Regions from separate parts of the Synechococcus sp. N32 genome, predicted to be linked through region 3. Evidence: predicted binding sites of a transcription regulator. Region 3 holds the regulator's gene; each other region holds the start of a gene.

Region 1 (7,386 bases), on a different contig from region 3:
GCTGGATCAGAACTTTGAAGAGGCGGATCGCGTCACCAGCCAGTGCCTGCGTGAATTGGCCGGTGATGCCGCCGTGAAGCGGGGCTACGTCTACTTCACAGAAGTTGCGCCGATGTCAGGCGTTGATCTAGTCAGTCTTGATCGCCTCTGGACGGTCTATTCCCAAGGTCGCTTCGGCTTCACAGCCCAGTCCCAGTTGCTGTCAGCCCTCGATGGGCGTTACGAACGCCTTTGGCCCCGGATTGGCTGGAAATGTGATGGCGTCTGGACACGTTATCCCGGTGCCTTTACCTGGTCGATCGAGGCTCCAGAGGGGCACATGCCGTTGATCAACCAGCTCCGTGGCGTTCGCCTGATGGATTCCCTCTTGAAGCATCCGGCACTTGTGGCCCGCAGATCCTGACGGGGCTTCCCATTAACGGTAAGTTCGAAACACCGACGTCAACGGGCCCCACTGTGCCGTCCAAGAGGTTTCGCTGGGCTGAGTTCACCTTGCCGTCGACCCTGCAGCTGGCTCCTCTGCTGGAGCTGCTGACAGAGCCCGTCGGTTGTGTTCTCACCAGTCAGCGGATTGAGCTGGGGTTGCATGAAGCCCTGGTCAATGCCGTTCGCCATGGCAATGCCGAGAACCCCGCCAAGAAGCTCCGTGTTCGCCGCATCCTCACGCCCAACTGGATGGTCTGGCAGGTTCAGGATGAGGGTTGCGGCCTCCCACAACAGTCCCGCACAGCCACCCTGCCGCCGGCTCTCGATGCTCCTAGCGGGCGTGGGTTGTTCCTGATCCATCAATGTTTTGATGATGTGCGCTGGAGCCGTCGGGGGAATCGCCTGCAGCTGGCCTGCCGTCGGCCCGTCAATGACGCGGACAGCCCGGATCCTTCAGCTCTCCTTTGAACCACCCCAGTGCCTGTTGGGTCAGGTTCTCCACGTCGGTGCTGTCCCCTTGGCGGAGCAGTTGCACCATCGCTGCTGCTAGTAACTCAGCTCCACGCCGCTGTCGGTTGCTCTTCAGCTGATGCCAGTCGCGATCGCCGATGCGGAGCAACTGGTGCAGTTCTTCCGCCTTGGCTGTAGCGGAGTCGGGCCATGGGGCGTCAGGTGAAGTCATCCCTGAATCAGCAGATCGATCTAGTTTCGGTTGATGTGGGCGCAATGGCGTGGAACAGCGCAAAGGCCAACGACGCGTTCGTGAACTGCGTTGGTTGCACCATGCCTCACGGCTGGTGTTGCAAGGGCAATGTCAGGCCCATGCCCGGTCGGGTGTTGCGGCGCGGCGATGGCTGCAGCGCCGCAAACTTGCTGCGAATCTGATCACGCAACGGCCTGTGGGCTGGGCCCTCTCCCCAGTGTCTGGGGAGCGCTTCTGGAGATCCCTACGCTTCGGTGGAGCAGGCTTTGCCTTGGCCTGGCTGCTGGCGCAGCTTTGAACGCATAAGAAGATCAGGCCACCCGTTGGCAATGGGCCTGGCCAACCACCACCAGCGAATTCGAGGCCGGTGCTGATTCCTTCGTGGGTGTAACCCCCGCGTGCAGTGCCATGTCCTGACCGCGAAGCCAGGCATTGTGCAGGGCTCGCCTGCGACGATCTTCAGACAACACCAAACGATCGGCTGCAGACTGAGGACTTTCCCCAGGCATCACGGCCGTGCGCAGGCAGATACCGAAGCCATGGGCTTCGACCTGCACATGGCCTTCCATCAGCACCACCTGGAATGTCCAGCCCTGAAGCCAACGCAGCCGGAAGGGATTGGTCATGACATTCCCTTCGGGATTCAGCACACCCTATGGCTCGCAGCCGTTCGTGCAAGGGAGGCTGTCAGGGAATCCCCTCAGCTGGCCTCTGGGATGGGTTTGCGTGCCGACCAGACCCGCGTCATGAAGTGGGTTTCCGCGGTGATGCCTTCGAACCCTGCAGCTGAGAGGCGGGCGTCGATGTCGTCGCCGATGTAGTCGCGGTAGTAAGGCTCATGGAAGACGCGCCTGAAGTTCTCCATCACGGAGGCGAACTTGGCTGAATCGGCCATCTGCACAGAGTCGGCGAGCACGAACACACCACCGGGTTCAAGCACCCGCCAGGCCTCGTTGAGCACGTTCTGGCGGGCATCCGCCGGAAGTTCGTGCAGCAGGAACACACTGGTGACTGCCTGAACCGATTCATCAGCCAAGGGCAGTGATTCCCCGTTGGCACGGATCAGCTGAACCAGCGATGCATCGCCGTCATTCAGCCAGCGGTTGGCTTGACGCAGGTACGACTCGGAGAGATCGGTTCCGATCAGTTGCGCGTGGGGAACGGCGGCGCGGATCTGCTGCAGGGTCCGGCCGGTGCCGGTAGCCACATCAAGAATCTTGAGGGAACCCGGAGCACGGTCTGCGAAGTGCTTCAAGCCACGTTTCAGCGGAGCCAAAACCCTGCGTCGCATGGCATCGGCGGTGCCATTGAAGAGGATTTCCACCTGCAGGTCGTAAAGACCAGCCGAATGGTCACTCAGGTAGCCGTCGGTTTGATGGTGAAAATTCTGGAGGTAGTACTCGGGGTAGAGCGCTTTTTCGGTTTCCTTGGGGAGATCCCGCACATTGCGCTCGCGGCGTCGATCCCAGGTGGAGGGAAGATCCATCCAAACCTGCGGGTAGCGGCTGACCCAGTCGAGCCAGGGTGCATCAAACAACAACTGCTCGGGGTAGATCCCCTGTTCGGCGTCCTGCCAGTCCTGTTCCTGGAGTTTCTTCATATCCAGCTGCAGCTCTCCAAGAACTTCGGCGGACACGGGCTCGGTTTTCGGCACCGCATCTGGCGCCAACAGCTCCATCAGCTTGGTGCTCAGCTCCTTGTGGGCCAGGCCCGCGATGCTTTTGCCTTGCTGAAGCGTTTGGTACGCAAGCTTGCTCAGGGGCGTTGACGCCATCGCGGATTCAGACAACGACCCCATTCCAACGAATGAGGCGCACAATCGCGTGGCTAGCAGTCCACAAAAAAAACCCGCCTTCTTGGAGGCGGGTCGTGGGATGCACGGGCGCTGATCAAGCGTCGTAGTACATGGTGAATTCATGGGGGTGAGGCCGCTGGCGCAGCTGCTGCACCTCCTCGTACTTCAGGTCGATCCAGTTGTCGATGAAGTCGTCGCTGAACACACCGCCAGCGGTGAGGAAGCCGCGATCGGCATTCAACGCTTCCAGTGCACCGTTGAGGGATGCGGGGACCGTAGCGATCTTGGACAGCTCCTCAGCTGCCAGTTCGAAAAGGTCGCGATCTTCACCATCGCCGGGATCGATCTGGTTCTTGATGCCGTCCAGACCAGCCATCAGCATGGCGCTGAAGGCCAGATAGGGGTTGGCGAGGGCATCGCCGGAACGGAACTCGAGGCGCTTGGCCTTCGGGCTCGGGCCGGTGAGCGGGATCCGCACGGCGGCAGAGCGGTTGCCCTCGGAGTAGACGAGGTTCACCGGGGCTTCGAAACCGGGCACCAGACGCTTGTAGCTGTTGGTGGTGGGGTTGGTGAAGGCCAGGAAGGCGGGGGCGTGCTTGAGGATGCCGCCGATGTACCAGCGTGCCGTCTGCGAGAGATTGGCGTAGGTGCCTTCGCCGAAGAACAGGGGCTGACCGCCTTTCCAGAGGCTCTGGTGCACGTGCATGCCGGAGCCGTTGTCGTTGAAGACCGGCTTGGGCATGAAGGTGGCCGTCTTGCCGTACTTCTTGGCCACGTTGCGCACGACGTACTTGTACGTCATCACGTTGTCGGCGGCCTGGATCAGCTCAGCAAATTTCATGCCGAGTTCGTGCTGACCAGCGCCTGCCACCTCGTGGTGGTGCTTCTCGGTGGGAATGCCCAGCTGACCCATCAGCAGGAGCATCTCGGAGCGGATGTCCTGGGCGGTGTCGTTGGGAGCGACAGGGAAGTAGCCCTCCTTCTCCTGGATCTTGTAGGCGAGGTTGCCGCCTTCTTCGATCCGTCCGGTGTTCCAGCCCGCTTCGATCGTGTCGACGCTGTAGAAAGAACCCCCTTCAGCCGAGTTGTAGCGGACGTCGTCGAAGAGGAAGAACTCCGGCTCAGGACCAAAGAAGGCCATGTCGGCCAGACCGGTGCTGGCCAGATGATTCAGTGCCCGCTGGGCCAGGGCACGGGGGCAGCGCTCGTAGGGCTGGCCGGTGCGTGGCTCCTGAATCGAGCAAATCATGCTCAGGGTTTTGTGCCGGTAGAAGGGGTCCACCCAGGCCGTGTTGGCGTCCGGCACCATGGCCATGTCGGAGGCCTGGATGCCTTTCCAGCCGCGGATGGATGAGCCGTCAAAAGCCAGGCCCTCCGTGAAGGATTCTTCCTCCAGCAGATCGGTGCACACCGTCAGGTGCTGCCACTTGCCGTGCAGATCGGTGAATTTGAGGTCGATCAGTTCGATGCCTTCGTCCTTGATCTGGCGCAGGACGTCCTGGGGGGATTTCGACATAAGAAGGGACTGCTCGACTGAATTGTGCAGTGATGTGACCGTATACAGCCACAAGTCACCATTTTGTATCAAGAGGTACGTTTCAGCTGCTGGAAGGCGACTGCGTAACCGTTTCTGTCAACTTGGCTGAAATGCAGGCATGCCAAAGGATCTGCCCGCCTCAACGGTGTTAGCTTCCGCTGGGAATCCTCTGGAGATTCAGGGACATGCGCGATGCAATCAGCGGTCTGATCGGTCGTTACGACCAACTGGGTCGCTATTTCGACCGTCCGGCGATCGACAGCATCAATGCGTATCTGGATGAATCCGCGCTGCGGATTCAGGCCGTAGAGCTGATCAATGGATCCTCGGCCGAGATTGTGCGTGAGGCCAGCCAGCGCCTGTTCCGGGATGAGCCCGACCTGTTGCTGCCTGGCGGCAACGCCTACACCACCCGTCGGCTCGCCGCCTGCCTACGGGATATGGACTATTTCCTGCGTTACGCCAGCTACGCCCTGGTGGCAGGTGACTCCACGATCCTCAATGAGCGTGTGCTGAACGGACTCGACGACACCTATAAGAGTCTCGGCGTTCCCACCGGCCCAACGGTCCGCAGCATCGTTCTGCTGGGAGAGGTTGTTTCCGAGATGCTTCTGGCCAACGGTGCTGCATCCAATCAGCTCGCCGCTGTTCTTCAGCCGTTTGATCACCTGGCCAAGGGCCTGGGTGAAACCAATGTGCGCCAGCGCTGATCCAGCACGCTCAACGCAAGATCTGAACAGATTGCAATCAAGCCTCCCTCACCCTTTCAAAGGGGCGTGACTGCGTAGGCTCAACACTCGAACCAATGAACAGGGCTTTGGCGACGACGAACTCACTCCTCTCTGTTGACGATCGTCACCGCAAAGCCTTTGCACCGATCGGCACACCCGACCGCCTCCTGCTTGGACCAGGCCCCTCCAACGCCCATCCAACAGTTCTGAAGGCACTGTCGCGAAACCCGATTGGTCACCTTGATCCTCTCTATGTGGATCTGATGGGCGAAGTGCAGGAACTGCTGCGTTACGCCTGGCAGACCGACAACCGCCTCACGCTTCCCATGAGCGGCACCGGCAGTGCTGCCATGGAGGCAACCATCGCCAACACCGTCGAGCCTGGAGACACCGTTTTGGTGGCGGTGAAGGGATACTTCGGCCTGCGACTGGCTGACATGGCCGGCCGCTATCGCGCTGAGGTGAAAACCATTGAAAAGCCTTGGGGTGAGTGGTTTTCGCTCGATGAGCTGGAAGCTGCACTTATTGAGCACAAGCCCGCCATTCTGGCGATGGTTCATGCCGAAACCTCAACGGGTGTCTGCCAACCCATGGAGGGCATCGGCGACCTCTGCCGGAAGCATGATTGCCTTCTGCTGCTCGACACCGTCACCTCTCTGGGGGGCGTTCCGCTCTACATCGATGAGTGGAAAGTCGATCTTGCCTACAGCTGCAGCCAGAAGGGCCTGAGCTGCCCTCCCGGTCTCGGACCCTTCACCATGGGTCCCCGTGCCGAGGCCAAGATGACAGCCCGTCAGGGCAAGGTGCCCAACTGGTATCTGGACGTCTCCTTGCTGAACCAGTACTGGGGCAGCGACCGCGTCTATCACCACACCGCGCCGGTCAACATGAATTTCGGCATGCGTGAGGCCCTGCGGCTCCTGGCTGAAGAAGGTCTCGACCAGGCCTGGGCACGCCATCGCAGCAATGCGGAGATGCTCTGGAACGGGCTGGAAAGTCTCGGCCTTTCGATGCATGTGCCGGCCGAGCGCCGACTGCCCACCCTCACCACAGTTCGCATCCCTGAAGGTGTAGATGGCAAGGCCTTCAGTCAGCACCTGCTCAACAATCACGGCATTGAAGTTGGTGGTGGACTCGGCAGCCTGGCCGGCAAAATCTGGCGCATCGGCCTGATGGGCTACAACTCCACCCCTGAAAACGTGAATCGTCTGCTCAACCTGTTTGAGTCAGAGCTGCCTCGCTTCAGCGGTTCCGTCGCCGCCGCCGCCTGAACCAGCGTTCCAGCTGCTCCCTCGCCTCGGTTTCGCGCACGCCCTGAATCACGTTCATGTGGTGATGGGCACTGGCATGGGTGGAGAGGTCAAGGCTTCCCCCCAGGCCACCGCGCTTTGGATCTGACGCCGCAAAAATTACGGTTCCCATGCGGGCCTGCACCAAGGCCCCCGCACACATGGGACAGGGTTCGAGGGTCACGATCAGGGTGCAGCTGTTGAATCTCCAGTCGTTCTGAACGATCGCTGCCTGTTGCAAGGCCACCAGTTCGGCATGCCCGAGGGGATCCCTGTCGTTCTGCCGCCGGTTCCGCCCATGGCCGATGGCTCGGCCCTGTCCATCCAGGATCACTGCGGCCACCGGAACTTCTCCTTCCGCTCCAGCCTCCTCCGCGCGCTGGAGCAGAACATCCATCCAGCGAGTGAACTCATCCCGCTGATCCACTGCTGTTCCACGTTGTCCTTTGAGCACCATCCCACGAGACGCGAAGATCGGTGCAGTTCACGGGTCTCCGTTGCAAGCCTGTTCCGAGTCTCAGCACCCACCGGATCGGCTTGCTCCGTTCGCCATCCCCTCGGCCGAAGACCCGGTGCTGAGGAACTTCCTGCATCGCAGTTCGGATCTGCTCTGCCGTTGGATCGGCTCCGCTGATCGATCAAGCCCGGTCCCTGTCATGCGGCCCTTGCCTGACGTGGCACCAGGGCTTGATGGGGCCAGCGTTGAATCGCTGCTCAGTGATCTTCAGCAGGTGATGGATGGGGCCTATCAGCCGTCCCATCCTGGTGCTCTCGCCCATCTCGATCCGCCCCCGCTTACTGCGTCGATTGCAGCGGAATTGGTCTGTGCAGGTCTCAACAACAACCTCCTGGCCGAGGAGCTTTCGCCTGGTCTGACCGGCCTGGAACATGACCTCTGCCGCTGG
Region 2 (7,386 bases), on a different contig from region 3:
CCACCGATGCAGAACTTGAACGCATCGAAAGTGTGATTGCCCATGAATACTTTCACAACTGGAGCGGAAACCGCATCACCTGCCGGGATTGGTTCCAGCTGTCGCTCAAAGAAGGCCTGACGGTGTTCCGTGATCAGTGCTTCACCGCAGATTTGCATTCGGAGGCGGTGAAGCGCATTGAGGATGTGGCGATGTTGCGCAACACCCAATTCCGTGAGGATGCTGGCCCGACGGCCCACCCAGTGAAGCCAGCGGAATACCAGGCGATCGATAACTTCTACACAACAACCATCTATGAAAAAGGTGCGGAATTGATCCGCATGCTGCGCACCCTGCTGGGACCCGAGCGGTTCATGAAGGGAATGGAGGTTTACGTGCAACGCTTTGACGGCACGGCCGCCACGACGGAAGACTTCGTTCAGGCGATCGCCGATGGTGCCACCAGCCAGGGCGAGCCGCTGGGCTTTGATCTGGACCGTTTCAAGCGCTGGTACCACCAGGCAGGAACACCGGAACTCAGCATTGATCGGCAGTGGAACCCCGAATCGGGTGAGCTCACGGTCGACTTGCACCAGGCGACGCCTCCGACGCCGGGGCAGGCGGACAAACAGCCCCTGGTGCTGCCGGTTGCCATGGCCCTGGTGGGTGAGCAAGGCCGTGTTGGTGAGGAGCAGCTTCTGGTGATGGAGGCTGAGCGCGCCAGCATCACCCTGCAGGGCCAGCCTGGCGACACCCCCCCTGCCCTTTCGGTGCTGCGCCGCTTCTCGGCGCCGGTGCACGTGCGTCTCGAGCAGCCGCTGGAGGAGTGCCTGCAACTGTTGGCTTCTGATGATGACCCGTTCTGCCGCTGGGATGCGGCCCAGCGCCTGGCACGCCAGGTGCTGTTGGCGCGGGCTGAAAACGAGCCGAAGCCTGCCGTGGAAGCGGCGCTGATTCAGGCCCTTGATCAGCGGATCTGTGCCTACGACGGTGGTGATGGCATGGATCTGGCGGCGCTGCTGGCGCTGCCGGGCATGGCGGAACTGGAGGCGTTGCAATCCCCGGTGGATCCGCTGGCGCTGGATCAAGCCTTCCGGGCGTGGACCCAGGAGATGGGCGTTCAACTGCAGTCGTCCCTGCGTCGACTGCTGGAGCTGGCCCGGGCTGACTGGACCCTGGCTTGGCCGGCGGGTCAGGGCGGCCGGGCCCTGACAGCCTTGGCCTGGCGCTGGCTTGTCGCGGCTGGTGATGCCACGGTTCAAGCGGAGGCATTGGCTGCTGTTTCCGGCCCCACGATGACCCTGGCACGGGGAGCCCTGCGGGCCTTGCTGCCGCAGGAAAGTGCTGAGCGTGAGCAGGCGATGGCGCTGTTCTACGACCGTTGGCAAGACAAGCCCGTGATCCTGGACGCCTGGTTTGCGATGGAGGCATCAGCCCCCAGGTCCAACGCGTTGGAGCGCGTTCAACAGCTGCTGGAGCACCCGCGCTTCGATCCCTTGGCGCCCAATTCCCTTCGCGCTGTTCTCGGTGGATTCACCGCCAATGTTCAGGCGTTTCACGCCATCGATGGCAGTGGTTACCGGTTCATGGCGGAGCAGATCGCAGCGGTCGACTCCCGCAATCCGATCACCGCATCACGGATGGCCAAGGTGTTCAGTCGCTGCGGCAGTTACGGCTCCGAGCGCCAGAAGGTCATGCGTCAGGCCATCGACCAGCTGGCCGCCAAACCTTTGTCGGCGAACACCGCTGAGGTGGTGCAGTTGCTCACGACGTGACCACCACCAGCACGATCACCGCGATCAGCAGGATCACCAGCCAGCGTTTTGCGTTGCTGCGCCGCCTGCTGTGCGGTGTGGACCGTGCAGCTCGGCTACCGGCCGCAAGGCCGCAGTTCTGACAGACCAGCCGCCCGGCCATGGATCGGTCGGCACGAAACCGGCGGCTTCCGCAGTTCTGGCAGACGGTAACGGCCAAGGTCTCTCGATCAGCGCTTCACTAGCTTGCCTGGCGTAAGCCAGTGAGCCAGTGAGCCAGTGAGCCAGCCAGTCAGTTAGTCAGTCCCGTTGCCAGCCATCGCAGCCGGCTTTGGCGCGTTGGCGCTTGGTGCGCCGGTAGCTCTCGTTCTGTTCGGCCAGAGCATCACTCGCCGCAGCGACAGCCGTGCTGTCCTTGCCTTCCGCAATGATCAAACGGTTGATGGCCATGGCGTTGCCCAGGCGATTCAGCACCTGGTCGATCAAGCGACACTGATCAAATTCAGCGCGCCCCGCAGCCGGGATCCCCAACAGGATCAGGCACCAACACGCAGCACGCCAGCCTTTCATCGATCAGCTCAGGGGCTGTAGGTGATGGTGCACTGATAGCGGCTGCTGGCTCCCACATCAATGCTCTTGCAGGTGGTGTTGGTGATCGTTGCCCCTTTCGGGATCACCCGCATCGCCTCAGCGGTGGCGAACTGCTCGGACGGCCCTTGGGCTGTGGCCCGCTTGCCACCGGCAAGAGCCATGGATCCCAGAAGGAGGCTGGCCATCAACAGCGTTGCGTTTCGCATCGTTAGGGCCGGAAGGGGGGGCTTCTCCTTTCGGTTTACACAGAACGCTTCCAGGTGACAGCCGTCCTGAGTTCAACAGCCACCCCGGCACCAGCGTTGGCGTTGCGGCCTTGGTGCAGCGTTGGCTTCGCTGGCTGGAGTCGGACCAGGGATTGGAGGTGGCGGCAACAACGCTGCGGGCTGAACGGGAAGACGTCGCGACCCCCATGCGGCATCGAAGGGAACCACCACGAGGGGGATCGGTTCCGCACTCTTCGCAGGCCAGGCCAAAGCACAGGACGCGATCAGGACTGTGATCAGAACTCTCATCGCGCCATTTTTGCCGATCCTGCGGCGTCATGCCGTCATGTCGGTTGCATTCTCAGTGCCCAAGTCCAATGCCTTCTCAGACTTTGGAGTAGGAAACGCCGCGGTAGGTGAGAGCAACGCTATTGCGAACGGATTTGATCTGTTCAGCCCGATAGCTTTTGCCCATGTATTTCAGTTGGATTGTTGGCCGCGTCGATACTGCTTCTGTTTTTGCATATTTGTTGCCCAAGAAAGTGAGTTCCATGGAGTGAATAGGGATGAGTAAAAACTTGTTGAGTTCTACGTTCTCACCCGAATGCAGCAAGGTTCCGCTTGATACCTTGCTCTTTAGTCATTGTTAAGACTGCTTCAGCTTGATACAAGTTCTGCTCTTAACCCTGTCCTGGTAGGAGAAAGGGATTGATTCGACTTGTGGGATTTTGTGTTTGTTGATGTGAAGCCGTTGAAATATTTGTTGGTTTTGTGTGCGCTGTTGAACTTGTCTTGATTGATTCTCTCAGGCTTAAGGCTTGGAGCGCTCCTCTGTTTGCGCTTTGCTGCAGCGTTGGCATGCAGAAATCCTGTCTTTGTGGTGTTCCGGCAGCGTCAGCCGGAATGGGTCCACGTCAAATTCGTAGCCACAGGAGCAGCGGGCATGGAATTTCAGTTTTTTCGCTTTTTTGAGTCGCTTTAAAAGGGTGACGTTGCCAAAAACTTGATCGGGCTTGAATCGCTCCAGCTTGGTGCGTTCCTCCGGTGCATGCTTGACCCGGGCCTTGTGCAGGGCGTTGCGCACGGAGTTTTCGCTGCCTTTGCCCAGGATCTTTGGGATCTGCAGGATCGATCGCCCCTCCTGCAGATACAGACGCTTGATCTCCTCGATCTCAGCACTTGTGAAGCCAGATTTCTTGCCCACCTGCTCCCTGCCTTTGATTTGAGTCTCTCAGGCGGTGCGCAAGCGCCATCCACGTTCTCGGAGGCGAAATGTCAGCCTGTCGGGATGATCCAACTCGACCCACTGCTGCTACGGCTGGCCGGAGTTGCCGGCATGGAGAGCGGCTGCAAGCGCCTTGTTGTTGTGCAGGGCCAGCTGGGGGATTTCGACTCGATCGAATACGCCCAGGCGCTGGTGCCAAGGCTGCCCCAGTTGGCGGCGCTTGGGGTCAAGGTTCAGCTGTTCGGCATTGGCAACGCCGCCAGTGCCGAACGCTTCGCGGCCTTCACAGGGTTTCCCCTGCAGCAGCTGATCGCCGATCCATCACCCCAGCTGCATCAGGCCCTGGGGTTGGAGGCCGGCCTCAAGCTCCCCGGTGGGCCCTGGCCTGGTTTTCTGCTGATGTGCGCCGGCGTGGGTTCGCCGGGCACCCTGCGCGAGGTGCTGCGCGGCTACACCGGAGATCGCTCGGCGGCCCAGATCTTCGACGACGAAGAGTGGGTTGAAGCCTTTCCTCTGCCGCGCTTCCGGGGGGCTCTGTTCCGCCAGGCCGGTGGTGCTGGGTTCCAGCGACCGTTTGAGCTCGCCACCAAGCGTTTGCGCAACATGAATGAAGTGCTCCGCAACTGGCGCACCTACGTGCCCTGTGACGACTACATCACCCAGCGCGGCGCGACCGTGTTGCTCGACGCCGATGACAGCGTGATCTATTGCCACCGCGATCAAAGCCTGCTCGGCTACTCCGCCACCATGGAACGCCCCTTAGCGTTTCTCGATGAGGTTCTGGCCGAGGGCTGAGTTCAACTGGAGGTGTTCAATCAGCTGTCTTCAACTGGCTGTCTTCAATTGGCTGTCTTCACCTGGCAGTGGGCTCGCGATACACCGCAAGAGCCGCCACAAGGCCGCCGATGAATCCTGTGCTGTGGCCGATCCAGCTGACGCCAGCGGGTGAGACACCGGGGATCAAGGCGATCAGGGCTGAGCCGTAAAGCCAGAACGCCACGAGGCCCAGAGCGATGGAGAGGATGCGGCGTTCCAGCCAGCCGATCAGCAGCAGGTATCCCAGCAGTCCGTACACCACGCCTGAGAGTCCATGGCTGCGGGCGGGCCAGAACAGGGCCACCGGAATGTTGATCAGCAGCACCGACAGCCAGACGCTCAGGTAATCGCGCATCCCCCGGCTGAGCACAAGCCAGCTCAGGGGTAGAAACGCCAGGCTGTTGGAGATCAGATGCCCGAAGCCGGCATGGCTGAATGGCGCTGTGATCACCCCCCACCACGGTTGATCTGGCCCCATCGGCAGGTTCCACTGCCCCGCAAACAGCAGTTGGTCGATCAGCTCCTGCCCCCAGGCCAAGGCCAGGATCAGCAGGGGAAGCAGCAGTCGAGTGCGCATCGTCTTGCGCCAATGACCACAATGATGACGCGGATGCTGAGCGGATGATCAGAAGCGACGTCGACGTTCTGGTGATCGGCAGCGGCATCGGCGGACTCTGTGCCGCAGGTTTGTGTGCCCGCGCCGGCCGTGAGGTGCTGGTGCTGGAAGCCCATCACCAACCCGGTGGAGCCGCCCATGGCTTTCAACGCCAGGGGTATCACTTCGAATCCGGTCCATCCCTCTGGAGTGGCCTGGGGCCTTGGCCAAGCAGCAATCCCCTGGCCCAGGTGTTGCGCGCGCTGGGGCAGACCGTGGAGGTGATTCCGTATCGCAGCTGGGATGTGCTGTTGCCGGAAGGGGATCTGCGCATCGCCGTTGGGCACGACGACTTTGAGGCCGTGGTGCGCAGCCTGCGCGGCCCCGAAGTGGCCGCCGAATGGCGGCGTTTTGTGGAGGCGCTTCAGCCGATTGCCGCCGCTGCCGATGCTTTGCCCTTGCTGGCCCTGCGGCCTGGGGTGGATGGCATGGCGCAACTGCTGAAGCGCGGTGGACGTCTGCTGCCGCATCTTGCGGCGATGCGTCACCTCTCCGGTTCTTTTGGGCCCCTGGTGGATCGTCACCTCAGCGATCCTTTCCTGCGCCATTGGGTGGATCTGCTCTCCTTCCTGATCAGCGGCATGCCGATGGGAGACACCAACGCCGCAGCCATGGCCACGCTGTTCGGCGAGTGGTTTGAGCCGGATGCCCATCTCGACTATCCCGTTGGCGGCAGTGCAGCGGTGGTTGAGGCCCTGGTGCGTGGCTTGAAAGCTCACGGCGGCAGCCTGCACACCGGCAAGGCGGTTCAGCAGCTGCGGGTGGAGGGGGATCGTGTGGTGGGTGTGACGTTGGCCGATGGAACGCAGATCGCGGCGCGGCAGGTGATCTGCAATGCCGACATCTGGTCCACCCTGGCTCTGCTGCCGGAGTCCGTGGCGCCGAAGTGGCAGCGTCAGCGCCAGGCCACGCCGGCCTGCAACGGCTTCCTGCATCTGCATCTGGGCTTTGATGCCACGGGGCTGGAGAATCTGCCGATCCACACCGTCTGGGTCGACGACTGGGAGCGTGGGATCGACGCCGAGCGCAATGCTGTGGTGCTGTCGATTCCGTCGGTGTTGGATGCCTCGATGGCACCGGCCGGTCGCCATGTGCTGCATGCTTACACACCGGCCAGCGAACCCTGGGAGCTCTGGGCTGATCTGGAGCGCGATAGTGCGGCGTATCAGCAGAGAAAACAGGAGCGATGTGCTGTGTTCTGGCGGGTGCTGGAACGCCGTATTCCCGACATCCGCGACCGCTGTGAGCTGATCATGGAGGGAACGCCGCTGACCCACAGCCATTTCCTCAATGTTCATCAGGGCAGCTATGGCCCTGCCCTTTCAGCAGCTGAAGGTCTCTTCCCGGGCGTGACGACGCCCCTGGCCAATTTCTGGCTGTGTGGTGCCAGCACCTTCCCCGGGATCGGCATTCCACCCGTCGCGGCGAGTGGTGCCATGGCGGCCCATGCCGTCCTCGGCCGGGAGACGCAAAACAGTCTGCTGCGGGAGCTGGAGCTTTGAAGCAGCTGCGTCATAACCTCCTTTTGGAACGCCGACGCAGTTCATGACTTCCAACGCCCGGATCGATTCGCTGCAGCTGATGCTCACGGATCTGCGCATGCGCAACGAGCCGATCCGTCACAAAGCGGCGTTTCGTGGTTGCCAGCCGGAATTTCAGGCGTTGGTGAGTCGTTTGATCGAGCAACTGGAAGGCGAACTGCTGGATGAGAAGCAGCGCTCCCGTGAAGCCTCACGTCAGGCCTGATCTGCGGCCGACCGGTAGGCGGCGGGCACGAGCACCAGAAACAGCAGCCACCAGGCCAGTACGCCCAGGCTCAGGGGAAGGCTGATCCAGAGGCGGTGCAGCAGCGCCCAGGACCCGCCGACCATCAGCATTCCCGTGGAGAGGATCGACCAGGGCTGGCACCACCAGGGTTTCATCGACCAGAACGGTGGCTGTGCCGAGAGTGGCTGCTCCAGAGACTTCTGCTCCGGCTGATCAGCGGAGGGCGTCGAGTTCACCGGCGGCTTGCATGGCGGCGAGATCGTCGTAGCCACCAATCACCGATCCGTCGATGAACACCTGGGGGAAGGTGGTCATCCCACTGCGCTGCTGCACGGCCTGGAAGGCTGCGTCGTCGTTGATGGTAGTGACGGTGTGGGGCAGATCCAGGGTTCT
Region 3 (7,386 bases):
AACAGATCACGGTGATGTTGGGGGGAACCCTCAACTTCTCCAGGGCCACACCGAGGCCATAGGAATGGGCCGGGAGAATGAAATATCGCCCATCTTCATCCTCATGAAGGGGAGTGGGTTCGAGGTTGGCCGGGTTGAACCGCTTGGGGTTCATCACCGTGCCTGGAACATGCCGGAAGATCAGAAATTCCTGGGGAGAAAGGCGTAGGTCGTAGCCGTAGGAGGAGCAACCAAAACTCAGCACTGGCCGCAGCTTCTGCTCGGGCTCCAGGTGACGGACCAAACCGCTCTGGAATGGCTCGATCATTCCCTGCCCGGCCTGTTCAGTGATCCAGCGATCGCACTTGAGCATCAGAAACCTCGGCGCAACTCCGTGACTTGATCTGCCATCTCCACCACACCGGCGGGGATTGCAGGTCCAGTGATGATCACATCCATCGAAGCGGGCCGCTGCTCAAGGGCTGCAATCACGTCCGCCTCATCCAGGTATCCGAAGGCCACGGCAAGGCCGAGTTCATCCAACACCAGCTGGTCGAGATCTCCCTGGATCAGATGCTGACGGCAGATGGACCAAACCTCAGCCACCGCCTCCGCACCACCGGGATGCCCCGGCGAGGAGAGGCAGAGGGGCACTTCCGGCCGCAGCCAGACGAGGCCTCCGCAGAGCTGCACCCGGCCGGCCGGTCCCTGCTGCACGCCCCCTTTAAGGAACTGACTGATCAGAACACGACTGCCCAAGCCGGCAGCTCGCATGGCCTGGCTGAGAACACTGGCGAAACTGCCTCGATAAGGCGCCGTATGCACTTGCAGCTGCCCTTCGGGAGCCACCAGATGTAGGGGTGGCGGATCAGTGACGGCAGGCAAGGGCCTCAGGCCCGCCCGTTGCAAGGCCTGCTGATCCCGATCCAGGGAATTTGGGAAGGATTGGGGGTCGGCGAGGCTTGTGGTCATCACGGAAGCATCTGTCCGGGCGACCCCGGCGAGACCTTGAATGTAGCGGCGAGATCACATTCCACAAGGGGATTGACACCACCCATGGTGTTTGGACAGGGCGAGAACCAACCGCCTGCGAGGCTTGACGAACTGCACACCACCGATGAGCCAATCCCCTGAACAACGCACTGATGGCCGTCGCCCGCAGCAGTTGCGACCGTTCTCGGTGACCTGGAATCCCATGGGGTTTGCCTTGAGCTCCCTTGTGGTTCACACCGGCCGAACCGCTGTTCTCTGCAGCGTTTGCTTGGAGGACAAGGTTCCCCGCTGGCGCAAGGGAGAAGGATTGGGATGGCTCAGCGCCGAATACCGGTTGCTGCCCGGATCCACCCCACAGCGGCAATCACGGGAGCTGATGAAACTCTCGGGTCGCACCCAGGAAATTCAGCGGCTGATCGGCCGAAGCCTGCGCGCCGTGATCGACATGGAGCGCTTAGGGGAGCGCACCTTGCTGATCGACTGCGACGTGATCCAAGCGGACGCCGGCACCCGGACGGCCTCGATCACCGGGGCTTGGCTCGCCCTGGACCAAGCCTGCCGATCACTGGTGGACCAGGGAGTGCTGGAGCAATCGCCCCTGATCGATCAGGTGGCGGCTGTATCCGTGGGCTTGGTTGATGGCCAGGCCTTGCTGGATCTGGACTACAGCGAAGACAGCCGAGCCGAGGTGGACCTGAACGTTGTGCAGTCCGGCGATGGCCGTCTGCTGGAAATCCAGGGAACTGCGGAGGGTGCGCCCTTCAGTCGCAGCCAACTCAATGAGCTGCTGGATTTAGCAGAGCCGGGATTGACATCCCTAATGCAGGCTCAACGCCAGGCCTTCAACGAGCACAGCAGCGTTACGTAATAACCGCTACATGGCGGCCACCGCCGGCTCCGTAACTTCGCCACACCAGGGGGTTGTCATGACCAGTAGCCGAGGTTTCAGCCGATACGCCCCGCAGATGGTGGCTCCAGCTCCCAGCGCAGAGCCCGCCAATCGTTCTCTGCTGGAGATCATCCGGGATCTCGATGGCGCCAGCAGTGAACTGGTGGATCGCAACAAGACCATCTTTTTCCCTGGAGATCCCGCAGAACGGGTGTATCTGATCCGCCGGGGGGCCGTTCGTCTGTCCCGCGTCTACGAATCGGGAGAAGAGATCACCGTGGCCCTGCTCCGCGAGAACAGCCTCTTCGGGGTGCTGTCACTGCTGACAGGCCAACGGTCCGACCGCTTCTATCACGCTGTGGCCTTCACCCGGGTCGAAATGGTGACGGCACCAGCGACCTCCGTGAAGGCCGCCATCGAAGCAGACACCAGCGTTGGCCTGCGCTTGCTTCAGGGTCTCTCCAGCCGGATTCTGCAGACCGAGACGATGATTGAAACCCTCACCCATAGGGACATGTCATCCCGACTGGTGAGCTTCCTGCTGGTGCTTTGCAGGGACTTCGGCGTGGCAGATGAGCTGGGCATCACCATCGACCTGCGCCTGTCCCATCAAGCCATCGCTGAAGCAATTGGCTCAACACGCGTCACAATCACGCGTCTGCTGGGAGACTTGCGTCAATCCGGTCTGGTTCAGATTGACCGCAAGAAAATCACCGTTCTGGATCCGATCGCGCTGGCCAAACGCTTCAGCTAGGCCTTCCATCGCCCGACTTGTGCAGCGATGAGCGGCTGGGCACTGATTCTGGTTCTGTTGGTGCTCGGGGGCGTGCTGTCGACCCTGGGCGACCGCTTGGGCAGCCGCGTCGGCAAAGCGCGACTGAGTTTGTTCAGCATGCGCCCACGGCGCACTGCCGTTTTGATCACGGTGTTGACCGGCAGCCTGATCAGCGCACTCTCACTTGGCCTGATGCTTCTGGTGAGCCGGCAGTTGCGGGTGGGCCTGTTTGAACTGGATGCCCTGCAGGAGAAACTCCAAGACAGCCGTCAGCAGCTAAAGGCAGCCGAGCGGGAACGGGACAAGACCCAAACGGAAACCAAACGGATCGCCATTGAGCTCGAGCAATCACAGCAACGGGCCAACACCCTGCGCCTCGAACTGGCTCCTCTTCAGAAGGAGCTGGCCCAACTCGAAGCCGAACGTGAACGCCTCAGTCAGGACATCGCCTCCCGCGATGCGGACATCCAGCGCACAGAAGCCGAACTCAACAGCGTTCGCAGCCGCATCCGAGCCGGTGAGCAGGAACTCAAAGAACTGGAACGCAATCTGGTCGCCTTGCGGCGTGGATCGGTGGTGATCAGCAGCGGACAGACCTTGGCAAGAGCAACGGTTCGACTCGATGCTCCGGACCAGGCCAAACAGGCTGTCGACAGGCTGTTGCAGGAGGCCAATCTCAACGCCTACGGGAAAGTGCGACCTGGCGAAGCACCCGAACGGCAGTTGATCCGCGTTCCGCGCAGCGATGTGGAACGCCTGCAAAGCATCATCCGCAAACCAGAGACCTGGGTGATCTCGCTGCGCTCAGCCACCAATGTGCTGCGAGGTGAAACAGCGGTGTACGCCTTCCCCGAGGTGCGTCCGAACCGGCCGGTGACCCAACGCGGAGACGTGCTGGCCACCACCACACTGCAACCGGATGAACGCACTTCAGAGGGCATTCGCACACGATTGAACCTTCTCCTTGCCTCGGCCTATGCCGAAGTGCAGCGGCGGGGATCCCTGACCGAAGGCCTTCAGTTCGATGGATCAGCCCTCTCCCAACTGGCCCAGACCCTGATGGAAGGACCCAGCCAAAGCGTGGTCTTGGAGGTGATTTCCGCAGGGGTCAGCGACAGTGCCGATCCTGTCGTCGTCACCATTCAGGCCTCCCCATGAAACGGGTGGCCGTCCTCGATCCAGGCCGCTGCAAATGTGGTCTTGTGCTGGCCGATCTTCAGCTCGGCCTCGTGCGCGAAGGGCATGTGCTGGCCCCGGAGGCCGTCGAACCCTGGCTGGAGCACTGGAATCAAGACCAAGCTCTCGACCGCATCCTGATCGGCGATGGCACGGGAAGCCGAGCCTGGATCCAGCGACTGGAACGGCTGGGCCATCTCACTGTGGTTCCGGAGCAGGGAACAACCCTGAGGGCGAGACAGCGTTACTGGGCGCTGTGGCCAGCTCGAGGTTGGCGACGGATGCTGCCAGCAGGACTGCGCATTCCACCGGTGGATCTGGATGCTGTTGCAGCTTTGGTGATGCTTGAGGAGCACCTGCAATGCCGCCTGAAATGGCCTGAGCCTGATCCCACGTTCTCGCTCAGAACCTGGCCCGGACCATGAAGGTGTAATCACCCCCTGGTTCCAGCCTGTAATCAGAACGCACCAGAAACCGCCGCAGGGCATCCTCGATCAGGGCACGTCCCAGGGATGGCTCAACCACAAGTTCACCGCGATCAAAGGCCCAGGAAAACTGCCACTCAAACCCTCCAGCAGAAACTTCGCCCTCCACGCACTTGGCTTGAAAACACTGGCGGAGCACCCGCAAATGGGCCGTTGTCGCCGGAAGTGCCGGCATCAGTCGACCGACTCCAGGTCATAGCGGAACCCGTTGATCCAGGTTCCAGCGCGCTCAAAGCTCTGGCGCTGAAGACGTTGAATCCCATCCAGAACAGCATCGAGAACAGCGCCGACACAGGGTTGCTCCGCCTTGCTGAACGGACCAAGAACATGGGACACCGTTCGGGCGCGGCGTTCGGCAGGGTTCTCAGCCGGCGCACCAATGCCGATCCGCAGCCTAGGGAACCCCTGGGTACCGAGATGCTGGATAGTGCTGCGCAAACCGTTGTGCCCGCCGGCACTGCCCTGGGCCCGCAACCGCAAACGACCCAGCGGAAGATCCATGTCGTCCACCAGCACCAACAATTGGTGAGGCTCCAGGCCGAACCAATCGAGAGCCGCACGAATGGCACGACCGCTGTCATTCATGTAGGTCTGAGGCATCAGCAAGCGCAGCCGCTGCTCACCAACCCCTGTATCGGCTGCAAGACCGTGCAACTTGGCCTGCTGACGAAAACTGAACCCAGAGCGCTCACCCAAAAGCTCGAGGGCCATGAAGCCGATGTTGTGACGGGTGCCGGCGTATTTCGCACCCGGATTTCCCAGACCCACCACCAGCTTGAGATCAGTGGTCATACCGCTGGAACGACTCAGTCGCTGGGGGGAAGTTCTTCAACCGGCTTCGCAGCCTCACCGGAAACTTCCGGATCAGCCATGGCTTTGTTGATCTCTCGTTCGAATTCCTTGGAGGCGGATTGGAAGCCCTTCAGGGTTTTACCAAGAGTCCGACCAAGCTCGGGCAGGCGTTTCGGCCCGAAAACCAACAAGGCAACGGCGCCGATAACCGCCATTTCGGGGAGACCGACGCCGAAGATGTTCATGGGTGCAGATCAGCCGAGGCCGTTCCAGTTCACGTTGATGCCCTCGAGGATGAGGGACTTGTTGTACAGCTGAAGAATCACCAGCAGAAACACCAGGAACAGCACCATGAAGATGCCCATCACGGGAGTGGTGCCCCATCCGGGAACCACCTTGCCGTACTCGGAGTTCAGTGGGCGGAGAAGGTCTCCCAGACGGGTGCGTTGTGCCATGGCGACGCCGGGTCTCGGGTGGTTTGAAGTCTCGATACTGTAGGGGCCGACTCCGGTTCGGGGTTGATCCTGTCGAGAGATGTGATGGAAACGTCGTCCCCAGCCCTGTCCGTCGCCATTGGCGTGCTCGCCGTTTTGTTCGGACTCACCGGATTTGGCGTGTATCAGGCCTTTGGCCCTCCATCAAAAGCACTCGACGACCCGTTCGACGATCACGAGGACTGATCCACCACCAGGGAGACGAGTTCCCCTGGGGTGATCACCACGGCGGGAGCGGACATTGAGTCGGCTTCCCTGCGGACCCTCCACCCCGCTCCGGGGGTCCAGCGACAGCGCGCTGATCCCGAATTGAGCAGCTTCAGCACGCAACCATCGGCATGGCGCTCCAAACCCACCGGCGTGAGTGGAAACGGCAGCGATGGAAACCATTGGCGCTGCTCCGCCGGCAAGTCCGCACACCACCCGGGCTCACGAAACGCAATGGCCGCCTGAGACACACCGGCATCGCTCCATGAGCCGGCGAACGGCATGAGGGCCAAGCGCTGGCGATGCCACCCCCGATCAGCACTGGGATCTGGCCAGGTCGGGCCCCGCAGCAGCGAAATGCCAAGTCGATCTGAAGACCAATCCACACCCTGGGGGCCGTCCAGCAACACGGCCATCCCGCCTCCGGGAGCCGCCGACTGCGAGGCGAACCAGGAGATCACAGGCACTTCCCAACGGGCTTGTTCCCGAGCCGTCATCGGTGCAGCCGGCCGTTCGATCACCCCTCCACTGGTGTCGGCAGCGATGCGGACGGCGGGGGTCGCCAGCGGCAGCTCAAAACGCAGCAACTCATGGGTCTGGCGCCAGTCGATACCGCAAATCAGCTCCAGCCAGGGCGTGTCGGCCTTCAGCCGCAGGTCCAGACGCAGGCAACTGGCACCGAGCTGGCGCCGCAGCACCAGATGCGCCACCAGGGGGCCCTGATCGAGCCACTCCAGGGAATCCGTACAGAGCACACCCAGGGGCTGAGATCGGTAGTCCACCGCAAGATCCCAGGCATCCCAGAATTCGTCCCGATCCCGATAGCGCTCCAACTGCAGGGAAGACGACAACTGATCCCGTCCATCGCGATCCCGCAAAGCCAGCAGTCCGGCCGAGGAGACATCGAGCTCGATCAGACCGTTGCCCACACGCCAAGCTCCCGCCCCCAGCGACGTGATAACCACAGCCTGACGGGGCTCAGCCGCACAGGACGTCAAGCCTGGTTCACGCCGGAGCGGCACCGAACAAATCCCGTGCTGACGCGGTAGCTGCACCCAGGTACCACCAGCAGCGGCATTTTGCTGCGGTAGTGAAACGGCATCCGCTGACCACGATCCCGCAGGAAGGCGAACCAGAGGCGACCAGGACGCCAAAGGCTGCAGACCCCACCAACTCCACACCGCTGCTGTGTCCTCTGGACGCGGCAGCCTTGCCAGCCGCCGATCGCGTTCCTGGCGGGCCTGGCGCCGGGCCGAGCGCCAGACCGGTTCCGCCTGGTCAAACACCTCCGGGATAGAGGTTCCCGGAAGGATGTCGTGAAACTGCTGAAACAACAGCGGGCGCCAATCGCTGCTGCCGCTGTCGCGACCTGCGATCGCCAACAGGGCTGAGACTGCATCAGCCTCCCGTAAGAGCCGTTCAAGCGTTCGGTTGTGGCGCTTCTGATCCGGACGGCTGGTGGCGCAACCGCGGTGCAACTCCAGGAAAAGCTCATCTCGCCACACAGGCCAGGCCTGATCACCCTGCTCCAGCTCGGCCAAGAACTCCCGCACCGTGCCGGCTCGGGTGGGCAAGGCGGCTGCTTGCCCTTCCCAG

The links. Region 3 encodes NtcA, which controls nitrogen genes in cyanobacteria. Its sites were predicted from a motif close to GTANCNNNNGNTAC; they were not measured.
Region 1: glnA (type I glutamate--ammonia ligase) is a predicted target of NtcA. The motif match lies at 4,506-4,519, and genes of this name have one in related genera.
Region 2: DXY35_RS07920 (DUF4278 domain-containing protein) is a predicted target of NtcA. The motif match lies at 3,145-3,158, and genes of this name have one in related genera.

What each region holds. Positions count from the first base shown of each region.
Region 1 covers NZ_UCND01000015.1:293,324-300,709, forward strand. The annotation lists gene DXY35_RS10105 (GUN4 domain-containing protein) at 1-403, shown strand, start outside; gene DXY35_RS10110 (ATP-binding protein) at 457-894, shown strand; gene DXY35_RS10115 (DUF6439 family protein) at 854-1,108, opposite strand; gene DXY35_RS10120 (hypothetical protein) at 1,158-1,427, shown strand; gene DXY35_RS10125 (copper-binding protein) at 1,441-1,755, opposite strand; gene DXY35_RS10130 (class I SAM-dependent methyltransferase) at 1,830-2,903, opposite strand; gene glnA (type I glutamate--ammonia ligase) at 3,019-4,440, opposite strand; gene DXY35_RS10140 (allophycocyanin subunit beta) at 4,647-5,171, shown strand; gene DXY35_RS10145 (alanine--glyoxylate aminotransferase family protein) at 5,267-6,463, shown strand; gene DXY35_RS10150 (nucleoside deaminase) at 6,435-6,878, opposite strand; gene DXY35_RS10155 (aminotransferase class V-fold PLP-dependent enzyme) at 6,979-7,386, shown strand, end outside.
Region 2 covers NZ_UCND01000014.1:111,310-118,695, reverse strand. The annotation lists gene pepN (aminopeptidase N) at 1-1,754, shown strand, start outside; gene DXY35_RS07935 (transcriptional regulator) at 1,744-1,953, opposite strand; gene DXY35_RS07930 (hypothetical protein) at 2,034-2,303, opposite strand; gene DXY35_RS07925 (hypothetical protein) at 2,312-2,509, opposite strand; gene DXY35_RS12465 (hypothetical protein) at 2,603-2,839, opposite strand; gene DXY35_RS07920 (DUF4278 domain-containing protein) at 2,916-3,083, opposite strand; gene DXY35_RS07915 (hypothetical protein) at 3,342-3,734, opposite strand; gene DXY35_RS07910 (peroxiredoxin-like family protein) at 3,819-4,550, shown strand; gene DXY35_RS07905 (rhomboid family intramembrane serine protease) at 4,609-5,148, opposite strand; gene DXY35_RS07900 (NAD(P)/FAD-dependent oxidoreductase) at 5,193-6,728, shown strand; gene DXY35_RS07895 (hypothetical protein) at 6,772-6,972, shown strand; gene DXY35_RS07890 (DUF6737 family protein) at 6,963-7,229, opposite strand; gene DXY35_RS07885 (PCC domain-containing protein) at 7,207-7,386, opposite strand, start outside.
Region 3 covers NZ_UCND01000011.1:511,032-518,417, reverse strand. The annotation lists gene dcd (dCTP deaminase) at 1-352, opposite strand, end outside; gene DXY35_RS06290 (cob(I)yrinic acid a,c-diamide adenosyltransferase) at 352-951, opposite strand; gene rph (ribonuclease PH) at 1,097-1,840, shown strand; gene ntcA (global nitrogen regulator NtcA) at 1,899-2,615, shown strand; gene DXY35_RS06275 (DUF3084 domain-containing protein) at 2,643-3,794, shown strand; gene DXY35_RS06270 (resolvase) at 3,791-4,237, shown strand; gene DXY35_RS06265 (DUF3146 family protein) at 4,215-4,472, opposite strand; gene pth (aminoacyl-tRNA hydrolase) at 4,472-5,089, opposite strand; gene DXY35_RS06255 (TatA/E family twin arginine-targeting protein translocase) at 5,104-5,334, opposite strand; gene psbH (photosystem II reaction center phosphoprotein PsbH) at 5,344-5,544, opposite strand; gene psbN (photosystem II reaction center protein PsbN) at 5,629-5,769, shown strand; gene DXY35_RS06240 (glycoside hydrolase family 38 C-terminal domain-containing protein) at 5,757-7,386, opposite strand, start outside.